3 regions of the Rothia sp. SD9660Na genome follow, and region 3 is predicted to be linked to each of the others. Evidence: riboswitches for the same ligand, from Rfam matches in the RefSeq annotation. Region 3 holds a riboswitch; each other region holds the start of a gene.
The links. A riboswitch is a leader RNA that binds a small molecule or an ion and turns the genes downstream of it on or off. The one in region 3 is predicted to bind S-adenosylmethionine.
Positions count from the first base shown of each region.

Region 1: linked by a shared signal. The riboswitch ahead of QM007_RS10055 (ABC transporter ATP-binding protein) and the one ahead of QM007_RS08585 (O-acetylhomoserine aminocarboxypropyltransferase/cysteine synthase family protein) in region 3 are both predicted to bind S-adenosylmethionine.
Region 2: linked by a shared signal. The riboswitch ahead of QM007_RS09305 (nuclease PIN) and the one ahead of QM007_RS08585 (O-acetylhomoserine aminocarboxypropyltransferase/cysteine synthase family protein) in region 3 are both predicted to bind S-adenosylmethionine.

Region 1 is NZ_CP125946.1:2,150,420-2,153,685, forward strand. Features, by position in the region: gene QM007_RS10050 (LLM class flavin-dependent oxidoreductase) at 1-970, opposite strand, end outside; SAM riboswitch class IV at 1,079-1,179, opposite strand; SAM riboswitch class I at 1,381-1,474, shown strand; gene QM007_RS10055 (ABC transporter ATP-binding protein) at 1,479-2,285, shown strand; gene QM007_RS10060 (aliphatic sulfonate ABC transporter substrate-binding protein) at 2,294-3,266, shown strand, end outside.
Region 2 is NZ_CP125946.1:1,977,304-1,980,569, forward strand. Features, by position in the region: gene QM007_RS09290 (cell division protein PerM) at 1-270, opposite strand, end outside; gene QM007_RS09295 (SDR family NAD(P)-dependent oxidoreductase) at 383-1,156, shown strand; gene QM007_RS09300 (PIN domain-containing protein) at 1,229-1,660, opposite strand; gene QM007_RS09305 (nuclease PIN) at 1,657-1,872, opposite strand; SAM riboswitch class IV at 1,908-2,035, opposite strand; gene QM007_RS09310 (DEAD/DEAH box helicase) at 2,186-3,266, shown strand, end outside.
Region 3 is NZ_CP125946.1:1,818,347-1,821,612, forward strand. Features, by position in the region: gene metX (homoserine O-acetyltransferase MetX) at 1-577, opposite strand, end outside; gene QM007_RS08585 (O-acetylhomoserine aminocarboxypropyltransferase/cysteine synthase family protein) at 592-1,938, opposite strand; SAM riboswitch class IV at 2,060-2,177, opposite strand; gene QM007_RS08590 (S9 family peptidase) at 2,316-3,266, shown strand, end outside.

The DNA.
Region 1 (3,266 bases), 330 kb from region 3:
GATCCAGGTCAAGACCGCTCCAGCCGCCGATGATGCCCTGGGATGCCTCAACGTTCTGGTACTTGAGGTACTCGGCGTACTTGGCCTGAGCCTTCTCGTCGGTCTCGTCCACAACAACGGAGAGCATAGCCAGAATCTTCACGTCATCACGCTTGCGGCCGGCCTTTTCAGCCTCGTTGCGGATGCGCTCGGTCAGCACCTTAGTCAGGTGGGGGCGCAGGGCGGTGATGAAGATAGCCTCGGCGTGCTGGCCTGAGAAAGCCTGGCCGCGGGAGGACGCACCGGCCTGGAAAATCACCGGGGTGCGCTGGGGTGAAGGCTCGGTCAGGGCGATGCCGGGTACCTGGAAGTACTTGCCCTTGTGCAGGATAGGGTGAACCTTAGAGGGGTCAGCGAAGATACCGTTTTCACGGTCGCGGGGCACAGAGCCGTCCTCCCAGGAGCCTTCCCACAGCTTGTAGCAGACGTCGAGGAACTCTTCGGCAATCTCGTACCGCTCATCGTGCTCAATCTGACCGGGCAGACCCTGGTTCTCAGCAGCAGACTGCAGGTAGGAGGTCACCACGTTGAAGCCCACGCGGCCACCGGTCAGATGATCCAGGGTGGAGTAGGAGCGGGCCAGGGTGTAGGGCTGGTTGTAGGTCACGGCAGCGGTAACGCCAAAGCCCAGGTGCTCGGTGACAGCAGCCATAGCAGAAATCTGCAGGAAGGGGTCACCCACAGGAACCTGGGCGCCGTCCTTCAGCACGGGAGCTACTGAATCCTTGTAGACATCGTAAACACCGACCACATCCGCAATGAAGACCGCATCAAAGAGGCCCTTCTCGCAGACCTTAGCCAGGTCGGTCCAGTACTTGATGGTGTTGTACTCATCCGCGCGGTTGCGGGGGTGACGCCACAGGCCAAAGCTCTGGTGGCTGGTGGTGGTCATATCGAAGGCGTTGACGACGATGCGCTTCTTCTCGGTCATGAACCGGGCCCTTTCACAGGTGGTGCTTGGCCCTCCGCGCCCGTGCTGCCACTGGCGTCCTTACCCAAAGTAAAAGGCGCCGAGCCTTCGCGGAGGTGGCGCCTGGTTGCGCCGTACTTGCATTACTGCCTGATCCTCATCTGGGGCACCCCGCTACGGGAGAGGGTTGCCGCCCAACTAGCCAGAGCTTGACGTTGGGACTCTTGATCTTGAGATTTAGTGTAGCCCGCCCAGCCCGCCCAGGTGCAAGCATCTCGGGCTACGTTTCACATTGTGGCGCGTGTTGAGCTCTGTTACGGACGTCTGCGGGTTCCGGTCAGATCAACCCACAGCGTCACACTCGTAACCGGCCGAAATACCGCGTCATACTCTTGCCCAGTTCCACCAAACGCCCCTAGCGTTGAAAGCGTTAACCATCCAGAGCGACCGAGAGACTTGGCTCCACGACGTCGCAGCAACCTCCCTACCCCAGGGGTCGGTGCTAACGCCAAGAGACGATGGAGAAAGCATGAGCGCACCCACGCTAGAAGGCACCCCCACCACCCTCACCGCCTGCGAAATCGACTTCAATGCCGTCGGCAAGACCTTCATCGGCGAGCGCGGGGAGACCCGCACCGTCCTTAAAAACGTTTCTTTTACCGCCTACCCGGGTGAGATTATCTCGATTATTGGTTCCTCGGGCTGCGGCAAATCAACCCTGCTGCGGGCTGCTGCCGGTCTGGGGGCTGCGACCGCCGGTACCGTTACCATCGACGGTAGCCCGGTACGGGGTCTCGATTCCCGTGTAGCTATCGGCTTCCAGGAACCGCGCCTACTGCCCTGGCGCACCGTTGAGAAGAACGTGGCGCTGGGTCTGCCCAAGGGCACCCCCAAGGACGTTGCCCGCGAGCAGGTTGCCCGCCTTCTGGACGTTGTGGGGTTGGCAGACTACGCCCAGCACCGCCCCCGTGAGATTTCCGGTGGCATGGCTCAGCGCGCATCCCTGGCCCGGGCACTGGCACGGAACCCCGGCATCCTTCTGCTCGATGAGCCCTTCGGCGCTCTCGATGCCCTGACTCGCATCAACATGCAGGACCTGCTGCTCGATATTCATGCCCACGACCCGGCCACCGTCCTGCTGGTCACCCACGACGTGGAAGAAGCACTCTACCTCTCAGACCGGGTGATTGTGCTGGGTAAGCCGGACCCCGCCGCGCCCGCGACGATTGCCCGCATTGTTGAGGTGCCCGATCACCGCCCGCGCGACCGCGGCAACCCGGCGCTTGCCACCCTGCGTAAAGAACTTTTGGCCGAACTCGGCGTTGAAGAACACTAGGAACACACATGTCACTCATTTCTCGTCTCACCACTACCTCTGCCCTGCTCGCAACCGGCACCCTACTACTGACCGGGTGCCTAGCAGGGGAAAACGCTTCTACCGCCGACACTTCTGCCGCAGCGGGCAACACCACCGTCACCATCGACTACGCCACCTACAACCCACTCTCCCTGATTATCAAGGAAAAGGGGTGGCTTGAGACCGCCCTGGAAGAGCAGAGTAAGGACGTCGAGTGGGTACAGTCCGCTGGATCAAATAAGGCGAATGAGGCTCTGCGTTCTGGCGCCATTGATGTGGGTTCCACCGCGGGCTCAGCTGCCCTGCTGGCTCGTTCCAACGGCTCCCCCATTCAGGTGATTGATCTCTACTCCCAGCCCGAGTGGTCCGCTCTGGTGACCCGCACCGACACCGGTATCTCATCGGTGAAAGACCTGGCCGGTAAAAAGGTAGCCGTCACCAAGGGCACCGACCCCTACTTCTTCCTGCTCCAAGCTCTTGAAGAAGCAGGTGTATCGCCCGATGAGGTCACCATCGAGCAGCTCCAGCACGCCGACGGCCGCACCGCCCTCAACCAGGGCACCGTAGACGCCTGGAGCGGCCTTGACCCTATCATGGCCAGCGCCGAAATTGAGGACGGCAACACCCTCTTCTACCGCAACGTTGACTTCAACACCTACGGCTTCTTGAACGCCACCGAGGAGTTCATCGAGAGCGACCCCGAAGCCGCCCAGGCCATCGTTGATATCTACGAATACGCCCGCGACTGGGCACTCGCCAACGAGCAAGAGGCCGTACAGATCCTGGCGGACGGCTCCGGAATTGAGCTTGAAACCGCCCAGGTTGTCTGGGACCGCACCTACCTTGACATCGATAACGTACCCGGCGACAAGCAGCTCGCCGTGCTTGAAAAGGTCGGCCCCTACCTGGTTGAATCCGGCGATGTTGCCTCACAGGGCGAAGTAGACACCGCCCTGGGCA
Region 2 (3,266 bases), 160 kb from region 3:
GCTCATAGTTCCGGTCACCGCTGAGAAGACCCCCTGCTCGGGAATGTTCATGTTCAGGGGCACTCCGTGAACCAGCAACCACAGGTGCCCGGCCGCAGAGACAGCACCGGCTAGGGTACCGCTGCTGCTGAAGCCGTTGGTGTACCAGACCGCCACCAGGAGCAGGACGACGGTGAGGTAAGAGGCCAGCGCCACGAGGGCAAGTTCAACTGAGCCCTGCAGCCACAGGGGCATAGGGAGGGAACGTTTGGGGTGAGCGGTGGTATTCATCGTCTTTCATCATGTCATGTTTCTCTGTTGTGTGCCTGATGACGCTGGCGTGCGAGGTAAGAGTGCGGTGAAGATAACCGGCCCATCTCGCCCCGGCGGTAGAATGGGAGCTATGAGCAGTGAAACTTCGTATGTGATGGTTACCGGCGCTTCAGCAGGTATCGGGGCCGAGTTTGCCCGCCAGTATGCAGCAGCCGGGTACAACCTGGTACTCACTGCCCGGCGGGCCGAGGCTCTAGAAGAACTAGCAGCCCAGCTGCGCAGCAGGTTCGCGGTAGATGTTGAGGTAATCCCTGCCGATTTGCTGGTGGAGCAGGATGTCGCCCGCCTGGTTGAGCGCCTACAGCAGGTTGAGCGCCCCGTGGAGATACTGGTCAATAACGCGGGTTTCGGGCTTGGCAAGAGCTTTGATGCCGCGCCCGTAGAGCGCCACTTAGACCAGGTCGACGTGTTGGCTAGGGTCCCGCTCCAGCTCATGCACACGGCGATTCTTACCATGCTGCCGCGCGGGCGGGGCCGCATTATTAACGTTGCCTCGGTGGCAGCCTTTACCCCCGGCGGCACCTACTCGGCAGTTAAACGTTTCCTGGTGGTGGCCTCAGAATCGGCCCACCTGCAGTATTCGGGCCGGGGTATCCACGTGACGGCCCTATGCCCGGGCCTAACCCGGTCGGAATTCCACGACGCCATGGGCCAGGGCGAGCCCCGCCTACCGGACTTTTTATGGCTGAGCCCCCAGCGGGTCGTTGCCGAAGGTATCGCTGCGGTCACGGCAGGTAAGCCGATCTGTGTGCCGTCCTTACCCTACAAACTAACGGTCGCAGCCGCACGGGTGCTACCCCGCCGGCTGGTGGCAGCCGCAATAGCGAGAACGCGAGATTACTAAAGGTTTTGCAGGCTCACAGCGAAGCTGCTGGGCTCCATCCAGCGTGAGCCTGTGGAACCTATATTGCAGGCTCTAGTCTTCCCAGGGATCCACCGCCGGGACGCCCCAGGACTTATAAATCTCGGCCTTGCTCGAAATAATCTCAAGCTGATGGACGGTGGCGGTGGCAGCCATCAGGCCCTCAAGGGCCGCTGTGGCGAGGGGGGCGGGGCGCTGCCCACCCACCAGGTGAAGATGCTTCTCGGCGTGGCGTCCGGCCCACTCCAGTGATACCTTCGCATCGACTTCTAGCACGTGAGAGTCGAAGCGGTCCATGAGCTCAGCGAGCCAGCGTTCGGTTTCTGGGTAGGGGTAAAGCCCCTTGAGTTCACCAAGGCTGAGTACCGAGATGTACATGGTGCGGTAGGAGCGGCGGCGTAGGCAGTTCACTACCTGCGGGTGCGGGGTGGCCTTGCGAATCTCGGCAAGGACATCGGAATCGAGAAGCAGACCTACCTGGCTCATGCAGCTTTCAGAACACCGTACTCAGTTGCAGGGATACCGCTGGGGTTGGGGGCCAGCAGGAAGTTGAGGAATTCGCTGCGCTCGTTGGAGATGCGGGTGTAGTCCTGGATGCTCATTGCGGTGTAGCCGCCGCGGGCGGGTACAGAGGCAGCAGAGATGTTCTTCTGAACGGTGATGTGAGGACGGTGGGCGTGAGGTCGAGCGTTTGACATGCCGTCGTTGCGCGTAAAGTGCGCATTCCTTTCGAAACTTGCTCTTGCCTGCACCAAACAGCGCCGAAATGCGCGATGCAGACCGCTTCGTCATCCGAGCCACCCGTGAACATGGGGTTGGCGTTCAACCAAAGTCGGAGCTTGACAGTTGAATCTCTTGAAGCTGGTAAAAGCATAACCCGCTCTCAGCGCTTCTGTAAACACCGTTCTCAGAAATTTTTCTTACTGTGATGAACCAGCCCGTGGGCGCTGTGGGTAAGGCGGTGCGATACGCTAGAAGACTAGGTATTTGCTCTGTTGTGAAGGTGCGCCTGTGTCTACTTCTTTCCCTGAAATCCCGGTGACAGCCCCCGCCATTATTCGGCAGGTGGGCTCTCGTGCCTACACGCGGGGGCAGAGGTACATGCGGGAAGGCAACGTCATCCGATACACCTATGATGAGCAGGCCCGGGTGCTGGAAGGGCAGGTGGCTGGCTCTGGTTCTGCCCCCTACACCGCGCGGGTGGCTTTCCCCTCCGAGGTTGCCGCTGGCTCCTACGCTTTTTCCTCGACCTGCTCCTGCCCGGTGGCCCACAACTGTAAGCACGCGGTGGCACTGATGCTGACCGCCATCGACCGCACGGCCAAGGCCAAGCGGGCCATGACGGCATCCTCAAGCACCTGGAAGACCAGGGAGAACCGCCCGGCACCCGGCGCAGACCAGCCCGGTGGCGCTAATGAGAAGGTGCAGGAAATCTTGCAGCTGGCCGACACCATGGGTCTGCAGCGGGCAGCAGATTTGCTGAAGGAGTACAAGAACGGGCAAACCGGTGAGGACGGCCAGCCAGACGCAGGTGCCCGGGTCGGGCAGTCCCTGCCGGCTTGGCAGCGCTCCCTGGCTCATTCTCTTGCTGCCCGCCCCAGCTACGATAGCCGCAACCACCGGGTAACCGGCGCTCTTGATGTGCGCCTGGTAGTTCCCGGTAAGTACGGCTGGACCAAGAATAGTGGGGCTCCTCGTATCTCGTTGGAGGCCCGGCCCCTCATGATGGGGGCCCGCGGCAAGTGGATCAAGGGCGGTTTGAGCTGGGAGAAGTTTTCGGGCTCTGCCGCCGGGTCTGCTGGCACCGGCCTGCTCCCCGAGCACGCCGCCTGGTTCAATGAGTTTTATGCGGTTATTCGCGGGTCCCAGTCCATCTACTCCTCACACCGCGATTGGGCTTCTGTCTCAAATGTGGATTCCTCACTGCTCTGGCAGTTGCTGGAATCTGCCGATGAGGTGGGCTTGACCATCCTCTTGGACGGCAAAGAAACCGGTCTGACTATCGCAAGCGCACCCCAGGTTGAGCTGGCCCTTGAACCGGTCCCTGAGCGGGGGGCGTCCGCCGATGCCCTGCGCCTGACTCCCCTGCTCC
Region 3 (3,266 bases):
CGCAGGAGCGGACGAGGTCGGGGTAGGTGACGGCCCATTCTGCGGCGCGGGCGCCTCCCAGGGAGCCACCGATAACGTGGTGGAGGGAGGTGACGCCCAGCTGGTCGAGTAGGCGCTTTTCGGCGTGGACGCCGTCGCGGATGGTAACCAGGGGGAAGCAGGATCCCCAGGGCCTACGGTCGGGGTCGATGCTGGCGGGGGCTGGTGAGGCGGGGCCGGTGGAGCCGTAGCAGCCACCGAGTATATTGGGTGAGATGACGAAGTATTTGTCGGTGTCGATGACGCGGCCGGGGCCAACTGCGGTGGGCCACCAGCCGGCGGCTTCAGCGGCTTCGCGGTCCTGCTCACTGGCGTCCGCCCCTACTCGCCCTGCCGAGACGTGGGTGTCGCCGGTCAGGGCGTGCAGGATCAGGATGGCGTTGTCGCCCGCCTCGTTGAGGGTGCCCCAGGTTTCGTACCCGATGGTGATGTCGGGTAGTACTACCCCTGATTCGAGGGTCAGGTCACCGATAGAGGCGTGGGTGAGGACGCCGTCGGTGCGATGGGGGGCACTGTCAGCGGGACGTGCTGTCGTCATTGAGCTACCTTTCCTTAGCGGATAGCGGCAAAGCCGAGGTCGAGGTCGGCGAGAATGTCATCGATGTGCTCGATCCCTACCGAGAGGCGGATGAAGGCTGGGCTGATACCGATGGCTTCAAGCTCTTCGGTGGTGGACTGGCTGTGGGTGGTGGAGGCCGGGTGGACAGCAAGTGAACGCACATCGCCAATATTGACCAGCAGGGAGTGCAAGGAGAGGGAGTCCACGAACTTCTGGGCGGTTGCGGCGTCGGCGTCCTTGAGGGTGAAGCCGAGGACGGCGCCAGCCCCCTTGGGCAGGTACTTTTGGGCCAGGTCGTAGTAGGGGGAATCAGGCAGGCCGGAGTAGGTGACAGATTCGACCTGGGGATGGTCCTTGAGGAACTGGGCAACCTTGAGGGCATTCTCTACGTGGCGCTCGACGCGCAGGGAGAGGGTCTCAAGACCGATGGCAATATTGAAGGCGTTGGTCGGTGAGATGGATGAGCCGAGGTCGCGCAGCAGAGAGACCCGGGCTTTAAGGATGTAGGAGAGGTTGACCCCAAAAGCCCCATCTGCACCGAGATCGCGGGCATAGACCAGGCCGTGGTAGCTTTCGTCGGGCTGGTTGAAGAGGGGGTACTTCTCGGGGTAGGCGCCATAGTCGAAGTTACCGGAGTCGACGATAACGCCGCCGACCGAGGTGCCGTGGCCGCCCAGGTACTTGGTGGCTGAGTGGATGACCACGTCAGCGCCATACTTGATGGGGTTGAGCAGGTAGGGGGTGGCAATGGTGTTATCGACGATGAGCGGCACCCCAACCTCGTGGGCCACGGTCGAAACAGCCTCAATATCAAGCACATCGCCGCGAGGGTTGGGCAGGGTTTCTGCGTAGAAGGCCTTGGTGTTCTCGCGGGCTGCTGCTCGCCAGGACTCGGGGTCGGCAGGGTCGTCAACGAAGGTGGTTTCGATGCCGAGGTTCTTGAGGGTGTACTTGAGCAGGTTGAAGCTGCCGCCGTAGAGGGAAGGGGAGGCAACGATGTGGTCCCCGGCCCCGGCGATGTTCAGGATTGCGAAGGTTGAGGCTGCCTGGCCGCTGGCGAGCAACAGGGCCCCGACGCCACCTTCGAGGGCAGCGATACGGTTTTCAACGGCTTCCTGGGTGGGGTTGTTGATACGGGAGTAGATGGGGCCCAGCTCTGAGAGGGCGAAGCGGCCTGCTGCCTGGGCGGAGTCCTTGAAGACAAAGGACGTGGTCTGGTAGATGGGCAGGGCGCGAGCGCCGGTTGCCGGGTCAGGTTCCTGGCCAGCGTGAATCTGCTGGGTTTCGAACTTCCAGCCGGTGGGGTTGGAGGGGGTGGGAACGGTGTTCTCGGTGGTCATGCGGTTACTCCTAGGGAGATCGTTGTTTCAGTGTTCAGTTGAAACGGGCCGCATGCCGTATCTTCCGCCCGGGTCAGGAGGAAAAGAATCTGATGCCCTCGCAGAAGATAGAGGCACATCGGTCCCGCGCTTGCGTACCTGGTTCTCGGTGGGTACGCCCGGTCTTCACCCAGGGCACCCCACCGCGAGTGGAGGGTTGCCGACCAGCGAGCTGGGGCTTAGCGCTGGTTCTCTTGACCTGTTTCTAGTCTGGCTGGCTCACCCGGGGAGCGTCAAGAAAGGGCTCTAAAGTTTCAGCATGTGTCCTTGTATTGCGTACGTTACGTTCTGTGAGCGTCATTTAGAATGGTGGGAAGCGAGTTTTTACGAAAGGGCTGATGATGTCTCTGACTCCTCCTCTTGCCAAGCGCGTGCCCCTTGCGCGCACCCATCACGGTGATACTTTTGTTGATCACTACGAGTGGTTGCGCGATAAGGAAAGCGCCGAGGTTCTAGAGCATCTACGCGCTGAGAACGCCTTTACCGAGGCGGTCACAGAAGATCAACAGCCCCTTCGGGACGCTATTTTTGAAGAGATTAAGGGCCGTACCCAGCTCACCGATATGTCTGTGCCCTCGCGCCGCGGGGCCTGGTGGTACTTTAATCGCACGGTTGCCGGTGAGCAGTACCCGGTCATGTGCCGCGTCCCTGCCCTGACCGAGGGTAGCGTTGAAGAGCGCTACCAGCCGCCGGTCGTCCGTCCCGGTGAACCGCTCGACGGTGAGCAGGTGGTGCTGGACTGCAACGAATTTGCCCGCGATATGGCCTTTTTCTCCCTGGGATCCTTCCAGGTCACCCGCGACGGTTCCTTGCTGACCTTCGGTGTGGACGATTCAGGCGATGAGCGCTACACCCAGTACTTCAAGAACCTCGATACCGGAGAGATTCTGGAAGAGAAAATTGAGGACGTCTTTGCAGGGGCCTTCTTTGCCTCTGGAGCCAAGCACCTGATTTATTCGGTGGCCGATGAGTCCTGGCGCCCCTACGAAGTGCGTGCCCACGCCATTGGCACCAGCGCCTCTGAAGATTTTGCCCTCTACCGCGAGGACGATAACGGCCTCTGGTTGGGTGCTGGCATGTCGTCCTCCCGTACCCACGTAGTCATTACCTCATCCAACTCTGAGTACTCAGAGACCCGCATTATCAATATCCACGAGCTGGGCCAGCTAGAGCCCACCCTCATTATGAAGCGGAACGCCGGTATCGAGTACTCCACCGATATCATCGACGTGGAGGGCACCGGCTATCTGGTCATCGGCCATAACCACGAGGCCCCCAACGGTGAAATC